Regions from separate parts of the Escherichia fergusonii ATCC 35469 genome, predicted to be linked through region 1. Evidence: riboswitches for the same ligand, from Rfam matches in the RefSeq annotation. Region 1 holds a riboswitch; the other holds the start of a gene.

Region 1 (15,298 bases):
TTAACCGCATTCTGATCAATACCCCTGCGGCGCTTGGCGGTATTGGCGCTACCACTAACATTACCCCCGCCCTGACGCTTGGATGCGGTGCGGTAGGTGGTGGTTCCTCTTCCGATAACGTCGGGCCAATGAATCTGCTCAACATTCGTAAAGTGGGCTATGGCGTGCGTTCCATCGATGAGTTGCGTTCTCCGGGTAGCCGTGCAGAACCGCAGCCAGCCATCGCCGCGCCGGTAGCGGATCCGCATCGCAGCATTCTTGACGATGCCCGCTTCACCTCCCCTGCCCCGGCAACCACATCTGCTGATGATCGTTTTACTGTGGCAACGACTGATCCCGAAGGCGAGATCAACGAGCAGAACGTTGAGCGAGTCATCCGCCAGGTGCTTGAGCGCTTAGGCAAGTAATTCATTGAGATAAGGCGATAAAAACGATGATTCTCGCAAAGGTAACCGGACATGTCGTCGCCACGCAAAAGTGCGATGAGCTGCGCGGCAGCAACCTGTTGTTGATCACCCAACTGGATGATAACCAACAGCTGATGAAGGACCGCTCCTGGGTCGCTGTCGATAGCGTCGGTGCAGGCGTTCATGACGTTGTGCTGGCGGAGGAGTACTTCGCACTCAATAAAGATCGTTACAAAGCGATGTCAGTGGTCGCCATTGTCGAGAAGGTTTTTCGGGACGCTTAAGGAGTGAAAAAACCAATGAGTGAATTTTTGCTGAAACCCCGGATCTGCTTCGGTCAGGACGCGCTGTCAGTCCTGGACGAGCTAACCGCCTGTCATGTTTTGCTGGTTACCGATCAGGCGATGGTCAAATTCGGTCTTGCTGAACGTGTCACGCAGCGTCTCTGTGCGCGCGGCATTGACTGGCAGGTGTGGGATGACGTTGTCGCCGATCCGGATATCGCTACCGTGGTCCGAGGGATGAAGTTGATGGACAGCTGCTACCCGGATCTGGTTATCGCACTCGGCGGTGGTTCGGTCATTGACGCAGCCAAAGCGGTTATTTTCGCCCTGGCGCAAACCCGTCCGGAAGCAGGACGTGAACGCCCCTGCTTTGTGGCTATTCCAACCACCAGCGGTACGGGCTCAGAAGTGACCAGTTTCTCGGTGGTGAAAGCCCATGCCGAAAAACTGGTGCTGGTTGACTCGTCGCTGCTACCGGATATCGCCATTCTTGATCCGTCACTGGTGGCATCCGTGCCACCTGCTATCACCGCTGACACCGGAATGGATGTGTTGTGCCACGCTCTGGAGGCTTATGTCTCCCTTGCCGCCAGCGACTTTTCCGATGCACTTGCTGAAAAAGTGGTGCAACAGGTGTTCAGCTACCTGCCGGGCTGCTGGCGTAACGGCCAGGATTTGCAGGCTCGGGAGAAAATGCACAACGCCTCATGTATGGCAGGAATGGCGTTTACCAATGCCTCTCTTGGCATCACCCATAGCCTGGCTCATGCCCTTGGTGGTGTTTTCCGTGTCCCTCATGGGCGCGCAAATGCCCTGCTAATGGCACACGTTGTGGCATGGAATGCTGACTACCACGGTCAATGCGACACCCTTGCTGCGCGGAAATATGCACGTCTGGCACATCTGTTGGATCTGCCTGCCAGCACGCCTCGTGAAGGAGTAACAAGCCTGCTGGTCGCAATCCAAACGCTGAAAGATGAAATGAATATGCCCAGGGGGATTAACGACACCGGCGTGAATGCCGCTGATTTCGATCAGCGCCTGGCGGAGATGGTTGCCCAGGCACTGCGTGACAGTTGCACCCCAACCAACCCGCGCGAACCGGATGCCCGCGCCCTGACTGAACTTTATCGCCAGGCCTGGAGCGGCAATATCGCTCAATGCCACTGATAACAAGAACTGGAGACCCTTACCTTATGGCAAACTACAATTTAACACCGCGCGTAAAAGTGCTGGCTGAACGTTTACTGGCTCACCCCAGTACCCTGTGCGTTGAACATGCCGGGATCCTGAGCGGGCTGGATGGTGATATCGCGGGCATTCCCGCCGCAGTAAAACCCGCTCGCCGTTTCTATGAACTGATGCGCCAGCTACCGCTCGCTGTTAGCCCCGATGAACTGATTGTTGGCAACCAGACTCATCGTCCGCATGGCGCGATTTTCCACGACGAAAGTACGGCCCACCGCCCGTCTGTTTTTCAGTTTCTTAATCTAAATAGCGACCTCGATGCCCCGGATTATAAACTGGTGATCGAAAAAGGCGTGCTGGCAATCAAACAGCAATTGGAAGAGAAAACCCGCTCACTGGGCAGCGCCGTTAGCCGCAGTGGTATGGATGAAGTCAACGCTTGCCGCGCCGCGATTTACGCCTGTGATGCCCTGATGCAGTTAGCGCAAAATCTGGCCACCAGCGCCGAAAAACTGGCTGCAACTGAGACAAATGCGTATCGCAAAGCTGAGTTATCTGAAAGTGCCGCCATTTTGCACCATATCCCAGCGCATCCTGCTCGTAGTTTTAAAGAGGCTTGCCAGGCATTTTATCTGTTCCAGTTAGCACTCCAGTTAGATAATGGTAGCTATGCTGTTAACCCGGAAGGCGCAGATAAAGCGCTGCTGGCGTATTATCAGCATGATATTGCCAACGGTCTGCTGACCGAGGCGCAGGCTTACGAAATTGTCGAATGTTTGTGGTTTAAACTGGCAGAACTGAGTGAAGTCCGCGCAGCTTGTGCTATCGATGGCTACCCGATGTTCGATGCTCTGTTGCACGGTGCAAGCCTTGAGAACGCAGTGATTAACCCTCTTTCAGAGATGTTCCTCAATGCACAACGTAACCTGAGCGCGCTAAATCTGCCCGTACGTCTGTTCCATGGTGCCCACAAAACCGTTACCACACCATTTGCCGCCTGTAGCGAAACGCCAGTGCTGGAAGGCCTGACACCACGTATCCAACGTCTGCGTAACCACTACCTGACTGTCCGCCCGAGTGTTTCTATTTACCGTGCACTGGCTTTTACCGAAGTGGTGAAAGCGAATCCAGGAATGCCAGCCATCCTGCTGCGCGCTAAAGCGTTCCGTCACGCCTGTGAAACTGCGCCGATTTTGATTCAGAACGATGAGCTGATCGTCGGTCATCCTTGCGGTAAACCGCGTGCTGGCGCATTTTCACCTGATATTGCCTGGCGCTGGGTGCGTGACGAACTCGATACCATGAGTACTCGCCCGCAGGATCCGTTTGAAATCAGCGAAGAAGATAAAAAAACCATTCGCGAAGAGATTGTACCGTTCTGGGAGGGTCGCTCGCTGGATGAAATTTGTGAAGCACAATACCGCGAAGCTGGCGTTTGGTCGTTCAGTGGCGAAACATTCGTCAGCGACCTCTCCTATCATCAGGTTAACGGCGGGGGTGATACCTGTCCGGGCTACGATGTGCTGCTGTTTACCAAAGGGATGAATGGCATCAAAGCCGATGCCGAGGCGCATCTTGCCGAACTGAGCATGGAAAACCCGGAAGATATCGATCGCATTTACTACTACAAAGCAGCGATCGAAACCTGTGAAGGGGTGATCAACTATGCGCATCGTATTGCCGCCCGTGCCCGTGAACTGGCTGCCGTTGAACAGAACGCCCAGCGTCGAGCAGAGCTACTGACTATCGCAGAAGTTAACCAGAACGTTCCGGCGAATCCGCCGAAAACCTTGCAGGAAGCGCTGCAAAGTATCTGGACGGTAGAGTCACTGTTTGAGATTGAAGAGAACCAGACAGGCCTGTCACTTGGGCGTGTTGACCAGTACTGCTACCCGATGTTTGAAGCAGATATCCGTGAAGGTCGCCTGACTCATGAAGGTGCACTGGAGCTGATGCAGGCATTTATCATCAAATGTGCCGAGCTGATGTGGATGTCCAGCGAACTGGGAGCGAAATATTTTGCGGGTTATCAGCCATTTATCAACCTGACTGTCGGTGGTCAAAAACGTAGCGGTGGCGATGCCTGCAACGATCTCACCTATCTGATTATGGATGCAGTCCGTTTTGTGAAAGTGTATCAGCCATCACTGGCTTGCCGTATCCATAACCAGTCGCCGCAAAAATATATGGAAAAAATTGTCGATGTGGTGAAAGCGGGGATGGGCTTCCCAGCCTGCCACTTCGATGACTCCCATATCAAAATGATGCTGCGCAAAGGTTTTGACTTTGAAGATGCCCGTGATTACTGCCTGATGGGCTGCGTGGAACCACAAAAATCAGGTCGTATTTACCAGTGGACTTCCACCGGCTACACCCAATGGCCAATTGCCATCGAGTTTGTCCTCAACCGTGGTCGTATGGTGCTGTTTGATAGCTATCAGGGGCTGGACACGGGCGATCTGAAAGATCTGCGCACATTCGAAGATTTTGATGCCGCGGTGAAAAAACAAGTTGCTCATATCATACGCTTGTCCGCCATCGGTACGGTCATCAGCCAGCGTGTGCACCGGGACGTGGCACCAAAACCGCTGATGTCGCTACTGGTTGAAGGCTGCATGGAAAAAGGCAAAGACGTCTCTGCCGGTGGCGCAATGGTAAACCACGGACCTGGGCTGATTTTCTCTGGTCTGGCTACCTACGTCGATTCAATGGCGGCCATCCGCAAACTGGTTTACGAAGATAAGAAATATACCCTTGAACAGATACGGGACGCTCTGCTGGCAAACTTTGAAGGTTATGAAGGCTTGCGTCGCGACTGTCTGAACGCACCGAAATACGGCAACGACGATAACTACGTTGACCAGTACGCTCTGGATATCACCGAGTGGACTGAACGAGAGTGCCGCAAGTACAAGATGCTCTACTCCACTCTCAGCCACGGTACGTTGTCGATCTCCAACAATACGCCGATTGGTGAGCTGACCAATGCCACACCAAATGGTCGTCTGGCGTGGATGCCGCTTTCTGACGGGATCAGCCCGACTCAAGGGGCGGATAAGCATGGCCCTACAGCGATTATCAAGTCTGTGAGCAAAATGAACGTTGAAACCATGAATATCGGCATGGTGCATAACTTCAAATTCCTCAAAGGGCTACTTGATACACCGGAAGGTCGCAACGGCCTGATAACTCTATTGCGTACAGCATCAATTCTTGGCAACGGTCAGATGCAGTTCAGCTACGTCGATAATGAAGTACTGAAAAAAGCACAACAGGAACCGGAAAAATACCGTGATTTGATCGTCCGCGTAGCCGGTTACAGCGCCTACTTCGTGGAATTGTGTAAGGAAGTTCAGGACGAAATCATCAGCCGTACGGTGATTGAGAAGTTCTGATAAGACGGATCGCAACCGGACAAGGATGTCCGACATTTTCAGGAGGCAAGCGTGAGCGCAAATAAAGAATTAAGCGGACGAATTTTCAATATCCAGAAATATTCGATCTACGACGGTGACGGTATCCGCACACTGATTTTTTTTAAAGGCTGCAATCTTCGCTGCCCGTGGTGTGCCAACCCGGAAGGGTTAAGCAGCCAGTTTCAGGTGATGTTCTCTCAGGATAAATGCATCAACTGCGGCGACTGCGTCAATGTATGCCCGGCGGGGATCCACTACCGTGCGGAAGTCAACGGAGAAATGAAGCATTTCGTCAACCGTAATAAAGACTGCATTGGTTGTCGCAAGTGTGAAGAAATTTGCACCCAAAATGCACTGGATATCATGGGTAAAGATGTCACGGTCAGTGAACTGATGGAGATCATCATGCAGGACTATGACTTTTACGTCTCCTCCGGCGGTGGTGTCACTATTGGGGGCGGTGAGATGAGCTTGCAAACTGATTTTGCCGTTGCCCTGTTCAGTGAATGCAAAAAGATGATGATCAACACCGCCGTTGAAACCCAGGGTACAACCCCGCTTGCAAACTATCAGAAGCTGGCTCCGGTCACCGACACCTTCCTGTTCGATATCAAACAGATCGATAGCAATCACCATAAAACGCTGTTCGGAATTGGCAACGAAGGCGTGCGTCGCAATCTGGAGTGGCTGGTGGATTCGGGTGCCAACGTGATTGTTCGTATGCCGCTGATTCGTGGTTATAACGATTCGTGGGAAGCGATTACCGGTGCTATCGACTACGTCCAGAAACTGGCCAAACGCGGCAATATTCGCCGAATCGATATGCTGCCGTACCACCAGCTGGGGCGCAAAAAGTATGAACGACTGGAGATGCCCTACCCGATTGTTGAAGACCCGTCATACAGCGTGGAAGAGCTGGACAAACTGGAGGCATTTTTCGCCCAGTTCGATTTTGATATTCGCTTAGTTCGTCATTAAAGGAGCCGTAAATGAACAGTTTAGGCGTAATTGAAACACGTGGTCTTGTAGCCGCAATTCAAGCCGTAGATGCCGCCTGCAAAGCAGCCGGGGTGAGCTGTATTGGTTATCGCAAAGTAGGTTCCGGGCTGGTAAGCGTCTGTTTTGAGGGGGAAATCAGCGCAGTTTACACGGCCATTGAACGTGGTATTGCTGTGGCATCCGCAACCGACCATCAGGCCAAATCACTGGTGATCGCTCGCCCGGAACGCTGTGTGGTTGAAGCACTCAGTAACCTGAAAGGTCATCCGCCACGTGTCGAATCAGGCCAGAAACCTCATGCAGAGCTGCCGACAGTAGCAGAAGTAGCAGAAGTTGCAGAAGTGACTGTCTGCGAAGAAACCGCTGAAGTTTCTACAGATACTGAAACTGCAATGCCTGTAGCTGAGAAAGAAGTGCAAGCCCCCATTGTGGAAGTGAAAAGCCACGGGCATAAGAAAGGGAAAAAAGCATGATTGACGCACTGCTACAGGAAAAAATCACCACGCGACTGATCGATACCGCCCCCACAATTCCGGTCGGTGTTTCTAATCGTCATGTGCATCTGTCGCAGCAGGATGTAGAAGCGCTTTTTGGTGTTGGCTACCAACTTACGCCCTTTAAGCCGTTGCGCCAGCCAGGGCAATTCGCCGCTGAAGAGTGTGTGACGGTTGTCGGCCCGAAAGGTTCTCTGACTCACGTCCGCGTACTTGGCCCGGTTCGCCCGACAAGCCAGCTGGAAATCTCCCGTGCCGATTGTTTTACTCTCGGCATTAAAGCGCCAGTGCGTGAATCCGGGCAACTGGAAAATGCCGGTGACGCACTGTTGGTGGGGCCGAAAGGTCATGTTGAGTTGCATTCACAAGTCATTTGCGCCTGGCGGCATATTCATATGTCTCCCCAGGATGCTCGTCTGTTGAATGTCAGCAATGGGCAGAAGGTGAGTGTTCGCAGTCACGGTGAACGCCAGTTAACGTTCGATGAAGTGGTGGTACGGGTGCGCAATGATTTTGCCCTTGAACTGCATATCGATACGGAAGAAGCCAATGCTGCCGGACTGAAAAACGGGGCACAGGTAACACTGATTCGCTAAGGGAGGCCATCATGACCGAACAACAGATCGACACCATCGTCAACCTGATCCTCCAGCGGCTGCAACCTGCGGTACTGGTCATGGTGACATCAGCGGATGGCTATCGGGATTTGATTCATCAGCGGCTGGCTCGTTGTGGCGAACGGTTGCATCTGGCGCTGGATGAAACAATCAGTGATAGCCAACGGTGGCAGCAAATTGGTGACGTGATACCTGCTAAAACATGGCAGCACAAATTGCCTTCAACGCCCTATAAAGCGTTATTGCTGCCGTTTTTGAGTTACCCGCTGGCTGTAGATGTTGTCAACGGTACGCTGCAAAGCCCGGTAGCGCAAAGGGTTCACGATGCGCTACTGGCGGGTATTCCGGTACTGGCACTGCGTTATTACTGCGATCCGCACAGCGAATTAAACGCGCTTCGCGGTACTGTTCACAGCGACTACGCGGCGCATCTTTCCGCCACGCTCACCGGCCTTAGCGAATGTGGCATTACGTTATGTTCCATGAATGAAATGCTGGAGAAACTGGCAACAGGCGTCAGCAGTCAATCGCCTGTAAGTCATCAGCGGCGTTATCTGACTGTCAGCGATATCGTCAATAATCCGGCACTGGCAAAATCACCCGACGCCGTACTGACCGATGCTGCGGTCGATTTTTTGAAAGCACAGAAAAAATAACCTTACCTCGATAACAAACCTGGAGTTTAGATATGTCTTCGAAAACAAAATGTTGGCTATGGATGTTACTGGTCATCCTGTCTGAAACCTCTGCAACATCCACACTTAAAATGTTTGATAACAGTGAGGGGATGATAAAAACGCTGCTGCTGGCCCTGATCGTCGTACTGTATTGTATTTGTTACTACTCGCTTTCACGGGCAGTAAAAGATATCCCCGTTGGTCTGGCTTACGCCACATGGTCCGGTACTGGCATTTTGATGGTCTCAACCCTTGGGATTTTGTTTTACGGTCAACACCCGGATACCGCCGCCATTATTGGTATGGTCATCATCGCAAGCGGTATTGTCATTATGAATCTGTTCTCAAAAATGGGCAGTGAAGAGGCGGAAGAAACGCCAGTTACCAACCTCGATAAAAAAATCGCTAACTAACAAAAGGAATTGCTCATGTTTAATATTGGATTTTTATGGCTGGCACTTTCAATCGGTTCTGAAATAACCGGTACGTCGATGATCAAAAAAACCAACGGTTTTAGCCGGCTGTGGCCTTCTGTTCTGGTGGTATGTGCTTATTCAATGTGTTATTTCGCCCTGACCAGGGCAATGAGTACTATTCCGGTTGGTGTTGCCTATTCACTCTGGTGCGGCTTTGGGATTGTCGGCGTGACAATTTTCTCGATGATTCTGTATAAACAAAAGCCCGATTTACCCGCCATTTTTGCCATGCTGCTGATTATTAGTGGCGGCATTATTATGAATGTATTCTCAGGTATGTAATGACGTAAGGGTGTTTTATACAGCGCCATTTGTATTGCTTACAAATGGCGCATTCTAATTTACATATCAAAATGCTGTACGATTGATATTCACCGGCATTCCTGATCGACGTTCCATAGCGGCATTGGCACGTTGCACATCTACCTCTTGTCCGTTGATAAAAGCACGCAGCGCAGGGGTAATTGGTAACGGCACCTTTCTGTCAGACTCAAACTCCGCACGATTTCGTGATAACGGTTCATGAACTTCCAGCCAGTTCGAGCCATCTGGTTCTGTGGTGTATTTCACTGGCTGGTCAATAATTTGTACGCGCGTCCCAACAGGAACATTATCAAACAGATATTTGATATCGTTATCGCGCAGACGAATACATCCCTGACTTACCCTCAGTCCAATACCAAAGTTGGCATTCGTACCATGAATAGCATAAAGGCGACCAATATAGATGGCATACAACCCCATTGGGTTTTCCGGCCCGGCAGGAATAAATGCAGGCAGACTCTCCCCACGCTTTGCATATTCACGGCGGGTGTTTGGCGTTGGTGTCCACGTTGGCGCTTCCTGTTTACGCTCCACCGTCGTTACCCAATTGCGCGGCGTTTCACGCCCGGCCTGACCGATGCCAATGGGAAAAACTTCAACGGTCTGGCTGTCTGGTGGATAATAGTAAAGGCGCATTTCAGCCACATTCACCACCATCCCCTTACGGACTGTTGCCGGAAGAATAAGCTGTTGCGGCACGACCAGTGTTGAGCCTGATTTCGGTAAAAAAACATCAGTACCAGGGTTTGCCTCCAGCATATTGCTAAGCCCTTGCCCGTACTGCGCTGCAAATGTTTCCAGTGGTTGTGTGTTATGTTCAGGCACCTGAATGGTTAATGGTGCACCCACTAATCGGCTACCTTCTGGTGGAAGTGGGTAAGTTACCGCCAGACTCGTTTGCCAGACGGAAAGTAGAATAAAAGAACCAAGAATACATACACGACGTATCATTTCCCTTTCCTTAGTCGCGACAGATATTCAATAAGTATAGCTTTTATCAGACTTTTCGCTGGTAGCAGGTCAACAAGCCACAGCGACGCAGTAAAGGTTGTCGCTTAACTTAAAAGATTATTGACCTCGCATTCTTTGTTCATGCCGGATACAGCGTAAATGCTTTATCCGACAACATTGCGTTTGTTATCCGTCTCAGGATAGAGTCACTCCGCTACCTTGAAGCCACCAGCCTTGCTTCGCAAACCATATCGCTCTGTCGATGATATCCACGGATTAACGGCTGGCAAAAAACAGACTTACCTGATGAATTCTCATACCTGAACTCTGCAATGACGTTATTCAGATACTGTATTAGCGATGTCGCTTTACCTGAAGAACTGGATAATGTACGAGCCTGGTAATCGCTGAGTTTTTCAATCAAAATCAACGCTGGCCCTTCAGGATAGTGGCTTATTTCTGGCACTGCTGTTGCACTATTAGCAATAAAAATCAGCACCGAATAATCCGTAAAAGCATCCCTTAACGATTGCGCTGGCCCACCGTTAAATGGCAAAAATTCCTGTTGCCACTCCTCACCAATAAAACAGGTTATCGGCAACACATCCGCCAATCGGTTTGCCAGATTTATGTCGCCCTGTAAGAAGCAAAACAAAGCTATCGAGTCAGGCTTTATCGTTTGCATACCATAAGCCCCCACCTGACGCTTTGTTGTGAGTAGAATTTAACTCCGCCGTAAAAGCAGTTTGTAACTTTATGAATTGAATCTCTTTTGTTATCACTCTTTTGAGTGATTCACCTACATTTGCCGCCATACCCTGATCCTTTCTCAGGGTGGTAGGGGTGTAAGACGCGTCAGTACTCTGCCAGACGCTTCCGGGAAACCCACTTCCCACCGAAGTTGTTGGTTATAACCGACAGGCAGGTCTTCTGGCTTAGCGTCATCCTCTCCCGCCCTTCCCGACCTCTCAGTCAGTGGTATTTGCGGGGTTGTCAGCATCACAGCAGCGGGGGCTGTGAGGGATTCTCACCCTCTTCCCTGGCACAAATGTGCCAAACCTGTCAGCTAATGTTATGAGCTGATTTCATTTTGCTCATAACACGATATTTACGTCTGTACTTTAAATAATTCGCGTTGCAGCATATGCAACCTGAAGCATGACGAATTTACAAAAACCTCCATATTATTTACCAATTAATCAGGCCATCTGTGCAATAGCATTTTCGTTGATTTGCTGACGATATGCTTGCGGTGTTATCTGGTATGTCTGACGAAACACTTTGCAAAAATAGCTGGTTTGCGAGAAACCGAGATTTCGCGCAATGCTGCTAATACTCCAGTCACTGTGGCTAAGTAATTCACGGGCGCTGGCCATTCTCTGTTGATTAACCCAAGCATTAAAACCAATTCCATTATATTTTTTAAATAATTTACTGAAATAATAAGGGCTTAGATAAACGTGAGAGGCCACATCCTCCAGACGCAAATCGTCTGATAAATGTGCATCGATATAACGCAATGCTTTTTTCATTTTATTATCGTGCGGACTTGATGCTCGACTTTGACGGGCTATTTCAGAACCTGGCTTACTCTCTTTGATAACAATAAAATTGAGCTGATTCTTAAGACAGTTTTCAACAATAAGCTTCAGCAGGTCGGCTGACGCCATCACTCTTGAATAATCCATCTCTGGAACTTTGCGAAATTCATTCAGTAAATCAGGATCAGCTTGCCAACAATTATCGATATTTAAAATATCAACTAAATCAGCATCGCCATCATTACGTAAACGCACCTGACCACATAACACAAAACCAACCAAATGACCGGCAATCACCAATGGAATCGAAAAATCTGTTAACCCCGCATGGCAGCGATAAATACACGGCTTTTCAGACTTTGACGACTCAAAGCCACCGCAGCGATCACTCATTCGGCAGCGTTCGCTATGCTGAGGATGTTGGCGCATCAGTTGGCAAAAAGGGGTAAAGTTAAAAAGTTGCGAAATTTCGTCACCGTGGATGTTCACAATGACAACCGCCAGGCTGGTAGCTTGTGCAAAATCCTGCGCGATTTTATTAATGAGTTCTGAGTTTAATGTACTGGCAGAAATCATATAAAATCCCTTATTTGAATTATTGATATAATGAATATATAAAGCGAATTTTGTTTTTCTGCGTTACCATTCCATTTCATTGCCAGAAAACAAAACGGACAATAACAAAAGTCTCCTTTTGAGGGGAGACTTTTTGTTCAGTTCGGGAAAGCAGATCACGAAATAGCGTTATAAAAATGGCTAACAGCTTAAAATCACACCGATTCATTCGTGGGTAAGTTGTTACCAATAAAATAACGATAAATTGCAGCGCCGCCACAGGCACCTATTACCGGAGCTATTATTGGCACAATAAAATAGGGAATATCACGGCCACCTGTCATCGCTACATTGCCCCATCCGGCAAGCCATGCGAACAGTTTTGGACCAAAGTCACGCGCCGGGTTCATTGCAAACCCTGTCAACGGTCCCATGGAGGCACCAATGACCGCAACCAGAATACCAATTAACAAAGGCGCTAACGGCCCTTTCGGCACACCGTTACCGTCATCGGTTAATGCCATGATTAAGCCCATCAGGATAGATGTGATGACTATTTCCACCAGCAACGCCTGCCAGATACTCAGCGCTGCCGCCGGGTAAGTACTAAAGACACCCGCAACAGCCAGACTTTCTACGCTGCCACGCACCATATTGTGTGCCGTTTCATACTCGACAAAAAGGTTGCTGTACAGGAACCATGCGAGCACAGCTCCACTAAAAGCGCCAGCAAACTGCGCTAACGAATATGGCAACACCTTATGCGCAGGAAAACGGGCAAATAACCACAATGCGATTGTGACCGCAGGATTTAAATGCGCACCCGAGATCCCTGCTGTCAGGTAAACCGCCAGGGAAATCCCCAGCCCCCAAATAATACAAATTTCCCAAAGCCCAAGGCTTGCCCCGGCAAGTTTTGCTGCACAAACGCAGCCAATGCCGAAAAACAGAAATAGCCCGGTGCCTAAAAACTCGGCGATACATTGCGCTTTCAGTGAATCTTTCATCATGACACCTTCCTGGTTGAGTCTGTCGCTGATTAACCGTAGTTACGGGCGTTACTATAGAAACGCCTGCATATGAATTTGTTGCTCACCTGCGAAATATTTTTAATAAAATTTGGTCTTTTGATATTAAATTATTGCTTTCAAATTGCTTAATATTTGCGTATTCCTACTGAAAGAATCTCTATTACATCTCATGTTGTTAATAACAAAAAACCGTTATTTCTTAATGTTTGTTTTTTTTACATCCATCACAAGCTTTTTCGCGCGTAGCAAATTTTTTATTTAAAGTCACCAATAATAAAATTATTCTGCAAGGACAATCTCTAAAAAATGCTATTCACATCATTTTTATTTTTCTTTTAAAACATGACGATATAAAAACATACAGCAATTTTATACTACGCCTTTGCCACTAATTTTTTCATTCCATCCTGCAAGTCAGCCATTCTTTTTCTTCGCCAGTTTTTATAGTTCATAGCATCGGAAAAACCATGCGAGGTCTTTATGCAACAAGAAGCATTAGGAATGGTAGAAACCAAAGGGTTAACCGCAGCAATTGAAGCGGCTGATGCCATGGTGAAGTCTGCCAATGTGCTGCTGGTCGGCTACGAAAAAATCGGCTCAGGACTGATCACCGTAATCGTGCGTGGCGATGTCGGTGCAGTAAAAGCAGCCACAGATGCAGGTTCTGCCGCCGCACGCAATGTAGGCGAAGTTAAAGCTGTTCACGTCATCCCACGCCCTCACACCGACGTAGAAAAAATCTTACCGAAGGGAATTAACCCATGAGTAGCAATGAACTGGTGGAACAGATCATGGCACAGGTAATCGCCCGCGTGGCGACGCCGGAACAAACGGTTACCCCTGATACCCCACAAACCAAACGAGAGACGGCTATGGCAGGAAAATGCAGTTTAACGGAATTTGTTGGCACCGCCATTGGCGACACTGTAGGTCTGGTGATTGCCAATGTTGATAGCGCATTGCTCGACGCAATGAAACTGGAGAAGCGCTATCGCTCTATTGGCATCCTGGGGGCCAGGGTCGGCGCGGGTCCTCATATCATGGCGGCAGACGAAGCCGTTAAAGCAACAAATACCGAAGTGATTAGTATCGAGCTTCCTCGCGACACCAAAGGCGGCGCTGGTCACGGTTCGCTGATCCTGTTAGGTGGCAATGATGTTTCCGATGTGAAACGCGGAATCGAAGTCGCACTGAAAGAGCTGGATCGCACCTTTGGTGATGTTTATGCCAACGAAGCCGGCCACCTCGAACTGCAATATACCGCCCGCGCCAGCTATGCGCTGGAAAAAGCCTTTGGTACCCCCCTGGGCCGTGCATGTGGCGTGATTGTTGGCGCTCCGGCATCCGTCGGCGTGTTAATGGCAGACACAGCACTTAAATCCGCCAACGTTGATGTGGTGGCGTACAGCTCCCCCGCCAAAGGCACCAGCTACAGCAACGAAGTCATTCTGGTGATTTCCGGTGACTCCGGCGCCGTACGTCAGGCCGTCATTTCTGCCCGTGAAATCGGCAAAACCGTGCTGGCGACGCTGGGTTCAGAACCGAAAAACGATCGTCCGTCCTACATCTGATATCCGTGAGGCAGTTTCATGAGATCGAAAAGATTTGAAGCACTGGCAAAACGCCCCGTAAATCAGGACGGTTTTGTTAAGGAGTGGATCGAAGAAGGCTTCATTGCGATGGAAAGCCCGAATGATCCCAAACCATCCATCAAAATAGTCAATGGCGCAGTCACAGAATTGGATGGTAAATCCGTCAGCCAGTTTGACCTGATCGACCATTTTATCGCGCGTTATGGCATTAACCTTGCCAGAGCGGAAGAAGTTATCACCATGGATTCGGTCAAGCTGGCGAATATGTTGTGCGATCCCAACGTTAAACGTCGTGATATCGTGCCGCTGACCACCGCGATGACTCCAGCGAAGATTGTCGAAGTTGTCTCCCACATGAACGTGGTTGAGATGATGATGGCAATGCAAAAAATGCGTGCGCGTCGTACACCATCCCAACAGGCACACGTTACTAACGTAAAAGACAATCCGGTACAAATCGCTGCAGACGCCGCAGAAGGGGCATGGCGTGGATTCGACGAACAGGAAACCACTGTCGCTGTTGGTCGCTACGCCCCCTTTAATGCGATTGCGTTGTTGGTTGGCTCTCAGGTTGGTCGCCCAGGCGTTCTGACTCAGTGTTCTCTGGAAGAAGCCACCGAACTGAAACTCGGTATGCTTGGTCACACTTGCTACGCTGAAACCATTTCCGTCTATGGTACTGAACCCGTCTTCACCGACGGTGACGACACCCCATGGTCAAAAGGTTTCCTCGCCTCTTCGTATGC
Region 2 (15,298 bases), 1.8 Mb from region 1:
TTATTTAGGGGTGCAATGATGAATCCATTAATTATCAAACTGGGCGGCGTACTGCTGGATAGTGAAGAGGCACTGGAACGTCTGTTTACCGCACTGGTGAACTATCGCGAGTCACATCAGCGTCCGCTGGTGATTGTCCACGGCGGCGGTTGCGTGGTGGATGAGCTGATGAAAGGGCTGAATCTGCCGGTGAAAAAGAAAAATGGCCTGCGGGTGACGCCTGCGGATCAGATAGACATTATCACCGGGGCGCTGGCGGGAACGGCAAATAAAACCTTGCTGGCGTGGGCGAAGAAACATCAGATTGCAGCCGTAGGTTTGTTTCTCGGTGACGGCGACAGCGTAAAAGTGACCCAGCTCGATGAAGAGTTAGGCCATGTTGGACTGGCGCAGCCAGGTTCGCCTAAGCTTATCAACACATTGCTGGAGAACGGTTATCTGCCGGTGGTCAGCTCCATTGGCGTAACAGACGAAGGGCAACTGATGAACGTCAATGCCGACCAGGCGGCGACGGCGCTGGCGGCAACGCTGGGCGCAGATCTGATTTTGCTCTCTGATGTCAGCGGTATTCTCGATGGCAAAGGGCAACGTATTGCCGAAATGACCGCAGCGAAAGCAGAACAACTGATTGAGCAGGGCATTATTACTGACGGCATGATAGTGAAAGTGAACGCGGCGCTGGATGCTGCGCGCACGCTGGGCCGCCCGGTAGATATCGCTTCCTGGCGTCATGCGGAACAGCTTCCGGCACTGTTTAACGGTATGCCTATTGGTACACGGATTTTAGCTTAAGTTTTGTTGGCCGGAGACGTAGCTTTCCGGCATTGAATTTCAAAATAAGGAAACAGAGTTATGGCACTTTGGGGCGGGCGTTTTACCCAGGCAGCAGATCAACGGTTCAAACAATTCAACGACTCACTGCGCTTTGATTACCGTCTGGCGGAGCAGGATATTGTTGGCTCTGTGGCCTGGTCTAAAGCCCTGGTAACGGTAGGCGTGTTAACCGCAGAAGAACAAGTGCAACTGGAAGAGGCGCTGAACGTGCTGCTGGAAGATGTTCGCGCCAGGCCACAACAAATCCTTGAAAGCGACGCCGAAGATATCCATAGCTGGGTAGAAGGCAAACTTATCGACAAAGTGGGCCAGTTAGGCAAAAAACTGCATACCGGGCGTAGCCGTAATGATCAGGTGGCGACCGATCTGAAACTGTGGTGCAAAGATACCGTTAGTGAGTTGCTGACGGCTAACCGTCAGCTGCAATCGGCGCTGGTGGAAACGGCGGAAAACAATCAGGACGCGGTAATGCCGGGCTATACCCACCTGCAACGCGCCCAGCCGGTGACGTTCGCTCACTGGTGCCTGGCCTATGTTGAGATGCTGGCGCGTGATGAAAGCCGTTTGCAGGACGCACTCAAGCGTCTGGATGTCAGTCCATTAGGCTGTGGCGCACTGGCGGGAACGGCCTATGAAATCGACCGTGAACAGTTAGCAGGCTGGCTGGGTTTTGCTTCGGCGACCCGTAACAGTCTCGACAGCGTTTCTGACCGCGACCACGTACTGGAGCTGCTTTCTGCTGCCGCTATCGGTATGGTGCATTTGTCGCGTTTTGCCGAAGATCTGATTTTCTTTAACACCGGCGAAGCGGGTTTTGTGGAGCTTTCTGATCGTGTGACTTCCGGTTCATCATTAATGCCGCAGAAGAAAAACCCGGATGCGCTGGAGTTGATTCGCGGTAAATGCGGTCGTGTTCAGGGCGCGTTGACCGGCATGATGATGACGCTGAAAGGTCTGCCGTTGGCCTATAACAAAGATATGCAGGAAGACAAAGAAGGTCTGTTCGACGCGCTCGATACCTGGCTGGACTGCCTGCATATGGCGGCGCTGGTGCTGGACGGGATTCAGGTGAAACGTCCGCGTTGCCAGGAAGCGGCGCAGCAGGGGTATGCGAACGCCACTGAACTGGCGGATTACCTGGTGGCGAAAGGTGTGCCGTTCCGCGAGGCGCACCATATTGTTGGTGAAGCGGTGGTGGAAGCCATTCGTCAGGGCAAACCGCTGGAAGAGCTGCCGCTCAGTGAGTTGCAGAAATTCAGCCAGGTGATTGGTGAAGATGTCTATCCGATTCTGTCGCTGCAATCGTGCCTCGACAAGCGTGCAGCAAAAGGCGGCGTCTCCCCGCAGCAGGTGGCGCAGGCGATTGCTTTTGCGCAGGCGCGGTTGGGGTAAGAACAATTATATGTACCAATTTGAGCCTGGCTTATCGCCGGGCTTTTTTATGGCAAAAAAAAGCGGATCCTGGAGATCCGCAAAAGTTCACGTTGGCTTTAGTTATTCGAGTTGAGAAACTCTCGAAACGGGCAGTGACTTCAAGGGTTAAAAGAGGTGCCGCTCCGTTTCTGTGAGCAATTATCAGTCAGAATGCTTGATAGGGATAATCGTTCGTTGCTATGCTACCTATCGCCATGAACTATCGTGGCGATGGAGGATGGATAATGAATATTCGTGATCTTGAGTACCTGGTGGCATTGGCTGAACACCGTCATTTTCGGCGTGCGGCAGATTCCTGCCACGTTAGCCAGCCGACGCTTAGCGGGCAAATTCGTAAGCTGGAAGATGAGCTGGGCGTGATGTTGCTGGAGCGGACCAGCCGTAAAGTGTTATTCACCCAGGCGGGAATGCTGCTGGTGGATCAGGCGCGTACTGTGCTGCGTGAGGTGAAAGTCCTTAAAGAGATGGCAAGCCAGCAGGGCGAGACAATGTCCGGGCCGCTGCATATTGGTTTGATTCCAACGGTTGGGCCTTACCTGTTACCGCATATTATCCCGATGCTGCACCAGACCTTTCCAAAGCTGGAAATGTATCTGCATGAAGCACAGACCCACCAGTTACTGGCGCAACTGGACAGTGGCAAACTCGATTGCGTGATCCTCGCGCTGGTGAAAGAGAGTGAAGCATTTATTGAAGTGCCGTTGTTTGATGAGCCAATGTTGCTGGCCATCTATGAAGATCACCCGTGGGCGAACCGCGAATGCGTACCGATGGCCGATCTGGCAGGGGAAAAGCTGCTGATGCTTGAAGATGGTCACTGTTTGCGCGATCAGGCAATGGGTTTCTGCTTTGAAGCCGGGGCGGATGAAGATACACACTTCCGCGCGACCAGCCTGGAAACTCTGCGCAACATGGTGGCGGCAGGTAGCGGGATTACTTTACTGCCTGCGTTGGCTGTGCCGCCGGAGCGCAAACGCGATGGGGTTGTTTATCTGCCGTGCATTAAGCCGGAACCACGCCGCACTATTGGCCTGGTTTATCGTCCTGGCTCACCGCTGCGCAGCCGCTATGAGCATCTGGCAGAGGCCATCCGCGCAAGAATGGATGGCCATTTCGATAAAGTGTTAAAACAGGCGGTTTAAGCCGTTTAACGCAGCTACCCGATAGGCTTCCGCCATCGTCGGGTAGTTAAAGGTGGTGTTGACGAAGTACTCAATAGTGTTGCCGCCACCTTTCTGTTCCATTATCGCCTGCCCGATATGGATAATCTCGGCAGCGCGTTCGCCAAAGCAGTGAATGCCCAGAATCTCTTTTGTTTCCCGATGGAACAAAATTTTCAGCGTGCCCACGTTCATGCCGACGATTTGTGCGCGTGCCAGATGTTTAAACTGGGCGCGGCCCACTTCATACGGCACTTTCATCGCGGTCAGCTGCTGTTCAGTTTTGCCCACAGAGCTGATTTCCGGAATGGTGTAAATACCGGTAGGGATATCTTCAATCAGATGTGCAGTGGCTTCACCTTTCACCAGCGCCTGTGCGGCAATGCGCCCCTGGTCATAGGCCGCCGACGCCAGGCTCGGATAGCCAATCACATCGCCCACCGCGTAAACGTGCGGCTGCGCGGTCTGATACATGCTGTTGACCTTCAGCTGTCCGCGACTGTCAGTTTCCAGCCCAATGTTCTGTAACGCCAGCGAATCGGTATTACCGGTACGACCGTTGGCATAGAGAAGACAGTCGGCTTTCAGCTTTTTGCCCGACTTCAGATGCATAATCACACCGTCGTCACAGCCTTCGATCTTTTCGTACTCTTCGTTGTGACGAATCACTACGCCACTGTTCCAGAAGTGATAGGAGAGAGAGTCTGACATCTCTTGATCGAGAAACGCCAGCAGACGATCGCGGGTGTTGATCAGATCCACTTTTACATCCATACCGCGGAAGATCGAAGCATATTCACAGCCGATCACTCCAGCACCATAGATAAGTACATGGCGCGGTTCGTGGTGCATGCTAAGAATTGAGTCGCTGTCGTAAATGCGTGGATGGGTGAAATCAACATCTGTTGGATGATAAGGGCGAGAACCACAGGCAATAACAAATTTTTCAGCGGTTAGTGTTTCGACGCTGCCGTCCGGGCAATCCAGCGCCAACGTATGCTCGTCAACAAAGCGAGCGTTCCCCTGCAATATTTCACAGTGATTACGTTCGTAAAATCCCTGACGCATACGTGTTTGTTGATTAATCACGTTATCGGCATGGTTAAGGATATCGGCAAAAGAAGAGCGGAGCAGTCGCGAATGGTCGCTGTAAAGTGGGTTTTGATTGAATTCTATAATGCGGCTGACGGCGTGACGGAGAGCTTTCGACGGGATGGTGCCCCAGTGGGTGCAGCCGCCGCCAACATTTTGATAACGCTCGATAACTGCGACGCGCGCACCTTGCTTAACCAGGCCCATTGCAGCGCCTTCGCCGCCGGGGCCGGAACCTATTACTATGGCATCGTAATCGTAGGAATGTGGCATGGTAGGGCTTACCTGTTCTTATACATAAAAGCAACAGAATGGTAACATTTTATCGCGGGTAAGCCAATTGATCCCCGTCATTTATCTGGCTATATCGTGAGCGACCTTTGCTTTGTCTTCCTCCTTCTTATTTTATTAATTCCCTATTAATCGCTTTTTCTTATAGCTGATGGTTTTATCTTGCCGAAGCGTGCTTTTTTGTTATTGTCTTTATGAAATATTCTTATAAAACAAATATATAAGTATTTTATATTGATGGAATATTTGTATTTATACCATCAATAAAATCCGTTAATTAGCCTGTTTATAAGTAAATAAAGGAATAGCCGATGATCGAACACTATATTCGTGGGTTTGAGGAAGAACTGCGCGAGATCCGCCATCAGATCCACGAAAACCCGGAACTGGGATTACAGGAATTTAAAACCAGTGCGTTGGTGGCGGAAAAGCTGTGCCAGTGGGGCTATGAAGTAGAGCAAGAACTGGCGACGACGGGGATAGTGGCCACGTTAAAAGTGGGCGACGGAGAGAAAAGTATTGGCCTGAGGGCAGATATGGATGCGTTGCCGATTTATGAAAATAGTGGCAAGCCCTGGGCCAGTAAACATCCTGGTTTAATGCACGCCTGCGGGCATGACGGGCATACCACCATACTGCTGGGTGCCGCGCGTTATTTGGCCGAAACCCGCCGTTTTAACGGCACGTTACGTCTTATCTTCCAGCCTGCGGAAGAGATGATTAACGGCGGTGAGATCATGGTTAAAGAGGGGCTTTTTGACCGTTTCCCCTGCGATGTCATTTTCGGCATGCATAACATGCCCGGTCTGCCGGTGGGTAAGTTTTATTTCCAGCCTGGGGCGCTAATGGCGTCAATGGATCAGTTCCATATTACGGTTCGTGGTTGTGGCGGACACGGTGCGATCCCGCACAAAGCCATCGATCCGGTGCTGGTCGCGGCACATATCACCACCGCATTACAAAGCATTGTGTCGCGCAATGTCGATCCGCTGGAAGCGGCGGTAATTACCGTTGGCAGCATTGTTGCGGGTGAGGCGGCTAACGTCATTCCTGACAGTGCTGAGATGAAAATCAGCGTTCGCTCTCTTAGCCGCGACACCCGGCAACTTCTTCTGACCCGTATTCCTGCTCTGGCACAGGCCCAGGCTGTCAGCTTTGGCGCTACGGCTGAGGTTACGCATGTTAACGGTACACCGGTATTAGTGAATGACGAGGAGATGGCGCGCTTCGCCTGGCAGGTGGCGTGTAAAACGTTTGGTGAAGAGCGGGCCGAGTTTGGCATCAAGCCCCTGATGGGCAGTGAAGATTTCTCTTTCATGCTGGAAGCCCAACCAAAAGGCGGTTTCCTGTTATTCGGTAATGGCGACGTTGGAGAAGGTTCCTGCATGGTGCATAACCCAGGTTACGACTTCAACGATGCAAGCCTGGTCCCGGCAAGCAGCTACTGGGGCGCACTGGTTGAAGCCTGGCTGCAATAAATAAAAAAACAACACAACAACTCTTTATGGCAAGGAATATGGAATGACGGCGATCGTAAATGAAACCGTGAGTGTGAAGAAAAAGCCCAGTGGCAGGCGGGTGATTTTTGCCTCGGCGTTTGGCAATGCGCTCGAATTTTTTGATTTTGGCGTTTACAACTTTTTTGTGGTCTATATCAGTACACTATTTTTCCCGCCCAGCGCTGATAAAAACGTCGCGCTTCTGCTGGCATTTGCCACTTTCGGCGTGAGCTTTTTTATGCGTCCGCTCGGTGGGATTATTGTTGGCGCCTGGGCCGATCGCTTCGGACGCAAACCCGCGATGGTGTTCACCATTGCCCTGATGAGCCTCGGTACACTGATGATAGGCATCGCACCGACGTATGAAACGGCGGGTTATTGGGGAACGGCAACTCTGGTACTGGCGCGTTTGATTCAGGGCGTTGCGGCAGGCGGTGAAGTTGGGGCTTCAATGTCGCTACTGGTGGAGTCAGCTCCGGCAAATCGTCGCGGTTTTTACAGCAGTTGGTCGCTGGCGACCCAGGGCCTGGCAACAACTTTTGGAGGTGTTGTCGCTTTAGGTTTAAGCGCATGGCTACCCTTTGCGACAGGTTCAGAAACCGTAATGGCCGAATGGGGCTGGCGTGTGCCGTTTTTTATTGGCGTGTTATTAGCGCCTGTCGGCTGTTGGTTGCGTCTGAGCCTGGAAAATGATGCTCCAGAGCCAGCACATAATAAGAAGGCCGCAGCCAGCGAAAGTGCCTTCTCCTTACTTATGCAACATAAAGCGACTATCGCTAACGGTATCTTGCTCGCTATTGGTAGTACAGTCGCAACCTATATCTCCCTCTTTTATTACGGTACATGGGCAGCGAAGTATTTAGGAATGAATCAAAACTATTCTCATGCAGCGATGTTACTGGCAGGGGGTATTACGTTTGCGGGGGCGCTGTTAGTGGGGATGCTGTGTGACTCGGTTGGACGTAAAAAGTTGATTTTAATCTCACGTGTGATGGTGTTGATTTGTAGCTGGCCTTCGTTCTGGCTGTTGGTGAATTACCCAAGTCCTGGCATGTTGCTGTCGGTGGTTTTTGTGATGGTCAGCTTTACCACTCTTGGCGGTGTACCAGTGATGTTGTTGATCTCCGAACTGTTACCTAAGCGTATTCGGGCATTGGGTTTTGCGCTGGTTTATAGCATTGGTGTGGCAATCTTTGGCGGTTTTGCTCAATATTTCGCTACGCAATCTATCGTGTTGCTGGATAGTCTGACGGCTCCGGCGTGGTATCTGGGCGGGGGAACATTGCTGTCTATGCTGGCGTTGCTGTTCGTGAAAGAACCGACTAAGGAATTGCAGTAGCAATGTTTTATGACTTCAACATTCATTAACGACACTGAATCAATCCAGTCAGTTTATTCTCTGGTATAGTGCCCGCAGTACTATTGGCAAGGATTCAAACATCGTGATGGGCGTAAGAGCGCAACAAAAAGAAAAAACCCGCCGTTCGCTGGTGGAAGCCGCATTTAGCCAATTAAGTGCTGAACGCAGCTTCGCCAGCCTGAGTTTGCGTGAAGTGGCGCGTGAAGCCGGTATTGCTCCCACCTCTTTTTATCGGCATTTCCGCGACGTAGACGAGCTTGGTCTGACCATGGTTGATGAAAGCGGTTTGATGCTGCGCCAACTCATGCGCCAGGCGCGTCAGCGTATCGCCAAAGGCGGGAGTGTGATCCGTACCTCGGTCTCCACATTTATGGAGTTCATCGGTAATAATCCTAACGCCTTCCGGTTATTATTGCGGGAACGCTCCGGCACCTCCGCCGCGTTTCGTGCTGCGGTTGCGCGTGAAATTCAGCACTTCATTGCGGAACTTGCGGACTATCTGGAACTCGAAAACCATATGCCGCGTGCGTTTACTGAAGCGCAAGCCGAAGCAATGGTGACGATTGTCTTCAGTGCGGGGGCCGAGGCGTTGGATGTCGGCGTCGAGCAACGTCGGCAATTAGAAGAGCGACTGGTACTGCAACTGCGAATGATTTCGAAAGGGGCTTATTACTGGTATCGCCGTGAGCAAGATAAAACCGCAATTATTCCGGGAAATGTGAAGGACGAGTAATGAAACAATCTAATCAGGATAAAGGTACGCTACTGCTGGCGCTGGTGGCTGGCCTGTCAATTAATGGCACGTTTTCGGCGCTGTTTAGCTCGATTGTGCCATTTTCAGTATTTCCGATTATTTCCCTGGTGTTGACAGTTTACTGCCTGCATCAACGTTACCTTAATCGCACTATGCCGGTTGGGTTGCCTGGACTGGCTGCTGCCTGTTTTATTCTCGGTGTTCTGCTTTATAGCACTGTGGTTCGTGCGGAATATCCGGCTATTGGCTCGAATTTCTTCCCGGCTGTACTGTCGGTAATTCTGGTCTTCTGGATTGGCACTAAAGTGCGTAACCGTAAGCAGGAAGTTACAGAATAATAGGTGGCATGCCGGATGCGATGCTATCCGGCATGGATTTTACTTCGCCGTCAGTAATACGCCGCACTCCATATGGTGCGTGTAGGGGAATTGATCAAACAGAGCCAGACGTTCAACCTTGTGCGTCTGGCTTAATGTTTCCAGATTCTTACATAACGTTTCCGGATTGCAGGAGATGTACAAAATACGCGGATACGCCTGCACCATTTTCTCGGTTTCACTGTCCAGACCGCTGCGCGGTGGGTCGACAAAAATGGTTTCGCACTGATAACTCTTTAAGTCGATCCCTTGCAGGCGGTTAAACTCGCGCACACCATTCATCGCCTGAGTAAATTCTTCTGCCGCCATACGAATAATTTGTACGTTATCAATATGGTTAGCGGCAATGTTGTATTGCGCGGCAGCGACCGACGGCTTGGCGATTTCGGTAGCTAATACCCGATCAAAATTGCGTGCCAGCGCTAATGAAAAGTTACCGTTGCCGCAGTACAGCTCCAGTAAGTCGCCTTTTGAGTCTTTGGTCACGTCCAGCGCCCATTCCAGCATTTGAATATTCATCGCCGCGTTCGGCTGGGTGAAACTGTTCTCCACCTGACGGTAGATCATTTCTCTCCCTGCAACCGGCAGACGTTCGTCGATGTAATCTTGATCCAGCTCGATTTTGGTTTTCGTTGCCCGACCAATCAGATGCACATTCAGATTCTGCGCGCGCAGTGCATCACGTAGGACTTCCGCCTGCTGACGCCACTCATCATCCAGCTTTTTATGGTACAGCAGGGAAACAACCGCCTGATTGCTCAGCGTAGTGAGGTAATCAATCTGGAATAGCTTGTGGCGCAGAACGGGATTATTACGCACACCCGCAATCATCGCCGTCATCAACTGGTTGATAAGTTCACTGGCGGCGGGGAAGCTATCCACGCGGATACGGCTTTTGGTTTGTTGATCGAAAATGATGTGGTACAGGTCATCGCCATCGTGCCAGATGCGGAACTCCGCACGCATCCGGTAATGACTGACCGGCGAGCGAAACACTTCCGGAACCAGGTCAGAAAACGGCGCCATCATACTTTGCAAACGTACCACTTTTTCGGCTAACTGCGCTTCATACTGTTCTGTTGGAAGGTGTTCGGGGGTCATGATGTATCCTGAAAATGAAATGTACGCGGCGATTGTAGGGATTGCTCATCAGATGTCCAGATCTTGATGTATTCCTATTTGTGAGCTACGTCTGGACAGCAACTTGTTACAACCTGTAGCATCCACTCGCCGGTCCTGTGAGTTAATAGGGAATCCAGTGCAAATCTGGAGCTGACGCGCAGCGGTAAGGAAAGGTGCGATGATTGCGTTATGCGGACACTGCCATCCGGTGGGAAGTCATCATCTCTTAGTATTTTATATACCCCTCCAAGCCCGAAGACCTGCCGGCTAACGTCGCATCTGGTTCTCATCATCGCGTAATATTGATGAAGCCTGCGGCATCCTTCTTCTATTGTGGATGCTTTACAATGATTAAAAAAGCTTCGCTGCTGACGGCGTTTTCCGTCACGGCATTTTCTGCTTGGGCACAGGATACCAGCCCGGATACTCTCGTCGTTACTGCTAACCGTTTTCAGGAACCATTAAGTGCCGTGCTCGCTCCTGTCACTGTCGTGACACGTGAGGATATTGATCGATGGCAAGTTTCCTCTGTAAATGATGTTCTCCGCCGTTTGCCTGGTGTGGCAATTGCACAAAATGGAGGAGAAGGTCAGCTCTCAACTATTTTCCTTCGTGGAACGAACTCTAACCATGCTCTGGTTTTAATTGATGGTGTACGTCTGAATTTAGCAGGTGTCAGTGGAGCGGCTGACCTGAGTCAGTTTCCGATCGCGTTGGTGCAGCGTATCGAATATATCCGTGGGCCACGTTCAGCGATTTATGGCTCAGATGCCATTGGCGGTGTGATAAATATTATTACCTCCCGTGAGAATACTGGTACTGAAATTTCAGCAGGATGGGGAAGTAATAGTTATCAAAATTACGATATTTCCACTCAGCAACAAATTGGCGAAAATACTCGAGTAACACTTCTTGGTGATTATGCCTATACCAAGGGATTTGATGTCGTTGCCTATGGCAACACTGGGATGCAGCCACAGTCAGACAGAGACGGTTTTTTAAGTAAAACACTCTACGGCAAACTTGAACATAACTTCTCTGATACGTGGAGCGGATTTGTTCGTGGCTACGGCTATGATAACCGAACTAAATATGACGCCTGGTACTCTCCCGGTTCTCCGCTGATTGATACACGAAAACTTTATAGTCAAAGCTGGGATGCGGGTCTTCGCTACGCTGGCGAAACACTGCAATCTCAACTTGTTTCCAGTTATAGCCATAGTAAAGATTACAACTACGATCCACATTATGGACGCTATGACGCATCAGCTAACCTGGATGAGATGAAACAATACAATCTCCAGTGGACAAATAGCGTCACAGTCGGTCACGGTGATGTTGGAGCTGGTATCGACTGGCAAAAACAATCCACTACTCCTGGAACTGGATATTTGCCAAAAGGTTACGATCAGCGTAACACGGGGATTTATCTGACTGGATTGCAAAAACTTGGCGATTTTACGTTAGAAGGCGCGGTGCGTAATGACGACAACTCGCAATTTGATCGCCACACAACATGGCAATCCAGTGTGGGATGGGAGTTTATTGAGGGTTATCGCTTTATCGCTTCCTATGGAACTGCTTTCAAAGCGCCAAATTTGGGGCAGTTATATGGCATGTATGGTAATCCGAATCTGGACCCGGAAAAAAGCAAACAGTGGGAAGGGGCATTTGAAGGTTTAACAGCAGGCGTAAATTGGCGTATTTCAGGATATCGTAATGATATCAGTGAAATGATTAACTATGATCCACATACCCTTCGTTATTACAACGACGGAAAAGTACGCATTAAGGGAATTGAGGCTACAGCAAACTTTGATACTGGACCACTGGCGCATACCGTTAGCTACGATTATACGGATGCCAGAAATGCCTTAACTGACAAACCGTTAGAACGTCGTCCTAAACAGCAAGTAAAGTATCAGCTCGACTGGCAAGTGTTCGATTTTGACTGGGGTGTAACTTATCAATATCTGGGATCGCGATACGATTCGGATTACTCATCCTGGCCCTATAAGTCAGTCAAAATGGGCGGTGTGGGCTTGTGGGATCTTGCGGTTGCGTATCCGGTCACCTCTCACCTGACAGTTCGTGGTAAAATAGCCAACCTGTTCGACAAAGATTATGAGACAGTCTATGGCTACCAAACTGCAGGACGGGAATACACCTTGTCTGGCAGCTACACCTTCTGAACCACGTCCCACCGTGCTGGTGTTTGACTCCGGCGTCGGTGGGCTGTCGGTCTATGATGAGATCCGGCATCTCTTACCGGATCTCCATTACATTTATGCTTTCGATAATGTCGCTTTCCCTTATGGCGAAAAAAACGAAGACTTTATTGTTGAGCGAGTGGTGGAAATTGTCACTGCGGTGCAAGAGCGTTATCCCCTTGCGCTGGCTGTTGTTGCTTGCAACACCGCCAGTACCGTCTCACTTCCTGCATTACGCGAGAAGTTTGCGTTCCCGGTTGTCGGTGTCGTTCCGGCAATTAAGCCAGCGGCACGTCTGACAGCTAATGGCATTGTCGGATTACTGGCAACCCGCGGAACAGTTAAACGTTCTTATACTCATGAGCTGATCGCGCGTTTCGCTAATGAATGCCAGATAGAAATGCTGGGCTCGGCAGAGATGGTTGAGTTGGCTGAAGCGAAGCTGCATGGCGAAGATGTTTCTCTGGATGCGCTAAAACGTATCTTGCGTCCGTGGTTAAGAATGAAAGAGCCGCCAGATACCGTTGTACTAGGGTGTACCCATTTCCCTCTACTACAAGAAGAACTGTTACAGGTGCTGCCAGAGGGAACACGGTTGGTGGATTCTGGCGCAGCGATTGCTCGCCGAACGGCATGGTTGTTAGAACATGAAGCCCCGGATGCAAAATCCGCCGATGCGAATATTGCCTTTTGCATGGACATGACGCCAGAAGCTGAACAGTTATTACCCGTTTTACAGCGTTACGGCTTCAAAACGCTCGAAAAACTGGCAGTTTCAGGCTGATTTGGTTGAATGTTGCGCATTCAGAAAATTATTTTAAATTTCCTCTTGTCAGGCCGGAATAACTCCCTATAATGCGCCACCACTGACACGGAACAACGGCAAACACGCCGCCGGGTCAGCGAGATTCTCCTGAGAATCTCGACAGAGAAAAGCAAAAAAATGCTTGACTCTGTAGCGGGAAAGCGTATTATGCACACCCCGCGCCGCTGAGAAAAAGCGAAGCGGCACTGCTCTTTAACAATTTATCAGACAATCTGTGTGGGCACTCGAAGATACGGATTCTTAACGTCGCAAGACGAAAAATGAATACCAAGTCTCAAGAGTGAACACGTAATTCATTACGAAGTTTAATTCTTTGAGCATCAAACTTTTAAATTGAAGAGTTTGATCATGGCTCAGATTGAACGCTGGCGGCAGGCCTAACACATGCAAGTCGAACGGTAACAGGAATCAGCTTGCTGATTTGCTGACGAGTGGCGGACGGGTGAGTAATGTCTGGGAAACTGCCTGATGGAGGGGGATAACTACTGGAAACGGTAGCTAATACCGCATAATGTCGCAAGACCAAAGAGGGGGACCTTCGGGCCTCTTGCCATCGGATGTGCCCAGATGGGATTAGCTTGTAGGTGGGGTAACGGCTCACCTAGGCGACGATCCCTAGCTGGTCTGAGAGGATGACCAGCCACACTGGAACTGAGACACGGTCCAGACTCCTACGGGAGGCAGCAGTGGGGAATATTGCACAATGGGCGCAAGCCTGATGCAGCCATGCCGCGTGTATGAAGAAGGCCTTCGGGTTGTAAAGTACTTTCAGCGGGGAGGAAGGGAGTAAAGTTAATACCTTTGCTCATTGACGTTACCCGCAGAAGAAGCACCGGCTAACTCCGTGCCAGCAGCCGCGGTAATACGGAGGGTGCAAGCGTTAATCGGAATTACTGGGCGTAAAGCGCACGCAGGCGGTTTGTTAAGTCAGATGTGAAATCCCCGGGCTCAACCTGGGAACTGCATCTGATACTGGCAAGCTTGAGTCTCGTAGAGGGGGGTAGAATTCCAGGTGTAGCGGTGAAATGCGTAGAGATCTGGAGGAATACCGGTGGCGAAGGCGGCCCCCTGGACGAAGACTGACGCTCAGGTGCGAAAGCGTGGGGAGCAAACAGGATTAGATACCCTGGTAGTCCACGCCGTAAACGATGTCGACTTGGAGGTTGTGCCCTTGAGGCGTGGCTTCCGGAGCTAACGCGTTAAGTCGACCGCCTGGGGAGTACGGCCGCAAGGTTAAAACTCAAATGAATTGACGGGGGCCCGCACAAGCGGTGGAGCATGTGGTTTAATTCGATGCAACGCGAAGAACCTTACCTGGTCTTGACATCCACGGAAGTTTTCAGAGATGAGAATGTGCCTTCGGGAACCGTGAGACAGGTGCTGCATGGCTGTCGTCAGCTCGTGTTGTGAAATGTTGGGTTAAGTCCCGCAACGAGCGCAACCCTTATCCTTTGTTGCCAGCGGTCCGGCCGGGAACTCAAAGGAGACTGCCAGTGATAAACTGGAGGAAGGTGGGGATGACGTCAAGTCATCATGGCCCTTACGACCAGGGCTACACACGTGCTACAATGGCGCATACAAAGAGAAGCGACCTCGCGAGAGCAAGCGGACCTCATAAAGTGCGTCGTAGTCCGGATTGGAGTCTGCAACTCGACTCCATGAAGTCGGAATCGCTAGTAATCGTGGATCAGAATGCCACGGTGAATACGTTCCCGGGCCTTGTACACACCGCCCGTCACACCATGGGAGTGGGTTGCAAAAGAAGTAGGTAGCTTAACCTTCGGGAGGGCGCTTACCACTTTGTGATTCATGACTGGGGTGAAGTCGTAACAAGGTAACCGTAGGGGAACCTGCGGTTGGATCACCTCCTTACCTTAAAGAACTGTGCTTTGCAGTGCTCACACAGATTGTCTGATAGAAAGTGAAAAGCAAGGCGTCTTGCGAAGCAGACTGATACGTCCCCTTCGTCTAGAGGCCCAGGACACCGCCCTTTCACGGCGGTAACAGGGGTTCGAATCCCCTAGGGGACGCCACTTGCTGGTTTGTGAGTGAAAGTCGCCGACCTTAATATCGTTAAAGATGACTTACGAGTCATGTTTAAGATATTTGCTCTTTAAAAATCTGGATCAAGCTGAAAATTGAAACACTGAACAACGAAAGTTGTTCGTGAGTCTCTCAAATTTTCGCAACACGATGATGAATCGAAAGAAACATCTTCGGGTTGTGAGGTTAAGCGACTAAGCGTACACGGTGGATGCCCTGGCAGTCAGAGGCGATGAAGGACGTGCTAATCTGCGATAAGCGTCGGTAAGGTGATATGAACCGTTATAACCGGCGAT

The links. A riboswitch is a leader RNA that binds a small molecule or an ion and turns the genes downstream of it on or off. The one in region 1 is predicted to bind cobalamin.
Region 2: another riboswitch for cobalamin. It lies ahead of btuB (TonB-dependent vitamin B12 receptor BtuB); the one in region 1 lies ahead of EFER_RS10075 (hypothetical protein).

What each region holds. Positions count from the first base shown of each region.
Region 1 covers NC_011740.1:2,048,003-2,063,300, forward strand. Annotated here, with positions in the region: gene EFER_RS10020 (acetaldehyde dehydrogenase (acetylating)) at 1-407, shown strand, start outside; gene EFER_RS10025 (EutN/CcmL family microcompartment protein) at 434-691, shown strand; gene EFER_RS10030 (1-propanol dehydrogenase PduQ) at 707-1,861, shown strand; gene cutC (choline trimethylamine-lyase) at 1,888-5,274, shown strand; gene cutD (choline TMA-lyase-activating enzyme) at 5,326-6,273, shown strand; gene EFER_RS10045 (BMC domain-containing protein) at 6,285-6,767, shown strand; gene EFER_RS10050 (phosphate propanoyltransferase) at 6,764-7,384, shown strand; gene EFER_RS10055 (hypothetical protein) at 7,396-8,061, shown strand; gene EFER_RS10060 (DMT family transporter) at 8,094-8,495, shown strand; gene EFER_RS10065 (DMT family transporter) at 8,511-8,840, shown strand; gene ldtA (L,D-transpeptidase) at 8,907-9,833, opposite strand; gene EFER_RS10075 (hypothetical protein) at 10,048-10,518, opposite strand; cobalamin riboswitch at 10,737-10,911, opposite strand; gene pocR (transcriptional regulator PocR) at 11,033-11,950, opposite strand; gene pduF (propanediol diffusion facilitator PduF) at 12,145-12,936, opposite strand; gene pduA (propanediol utilization microcompartment protein PduA) at 13,441-13,725, shown strand; gene pduB (propanediol utilization microcompartment protein PduB) at 13,722-14,531, shown strand; gene pduC (propanediol dehydratase large subunit PduC) at 14,550-15,298, shown strand, end outside.
Region 2 covers NC_011740.1:3,879,365-3,894,662, reverse strand. Annotated here, with positions in the region: gene argC (N-acetyl-gamma-glutamyl-phosphate reductase) at 1-8, shown strand, start outside; gene argB (acetylglutamate kinase) at 16-792, shown strand; gene argH (argininosuccinate lyase) at 853-2,226, shown strand; gene oxyR (DNA-binding transcriptional regulator OxyR) at 2,493-3,410, shown strand; gene sthA (Si-specific NAD(P)(+) transhydrogenase) at 3,393-4,793, opposite strand; gene EFER_RS18995 (M20 aminoacylase family protein) at 5,123-6,289, shown strand; gene EFER_RS18990 (citrate-proton symporter) at 6,333-7,649, shown strand; gene fabR (HTH-type transcriptional repressor FabR) at 7,753-8,403, shown strand; gene EFER_RS18980 (YijD family membrane protein) at 8,403-8,762, shown strand; gene trmA (tRNA (uridine(54)-C5)-methyltransferase TrmA) at 8,802-9,902, opposite strand; cobalamin riboswitch at 10,016-10,205, shown strand; gene btuB (TonB-dependent vitamin B12 receptor BtuB) at 10,271-12,115, shown strand; gene murI (glutamate racemase) at 12,060-12,917, shown strand; rRNA gene EFER_RS18960 (16S ribosomal RNA) at 13,290-14,831, shown strand; tRNA gene EFER_RS18955 (tRNA-Glu) at 14,917-14,992, shown strand; rRNA gene EFER_RS18950 (23S ribosomal RNA) at 15,187-15,298, shown strand, end outside.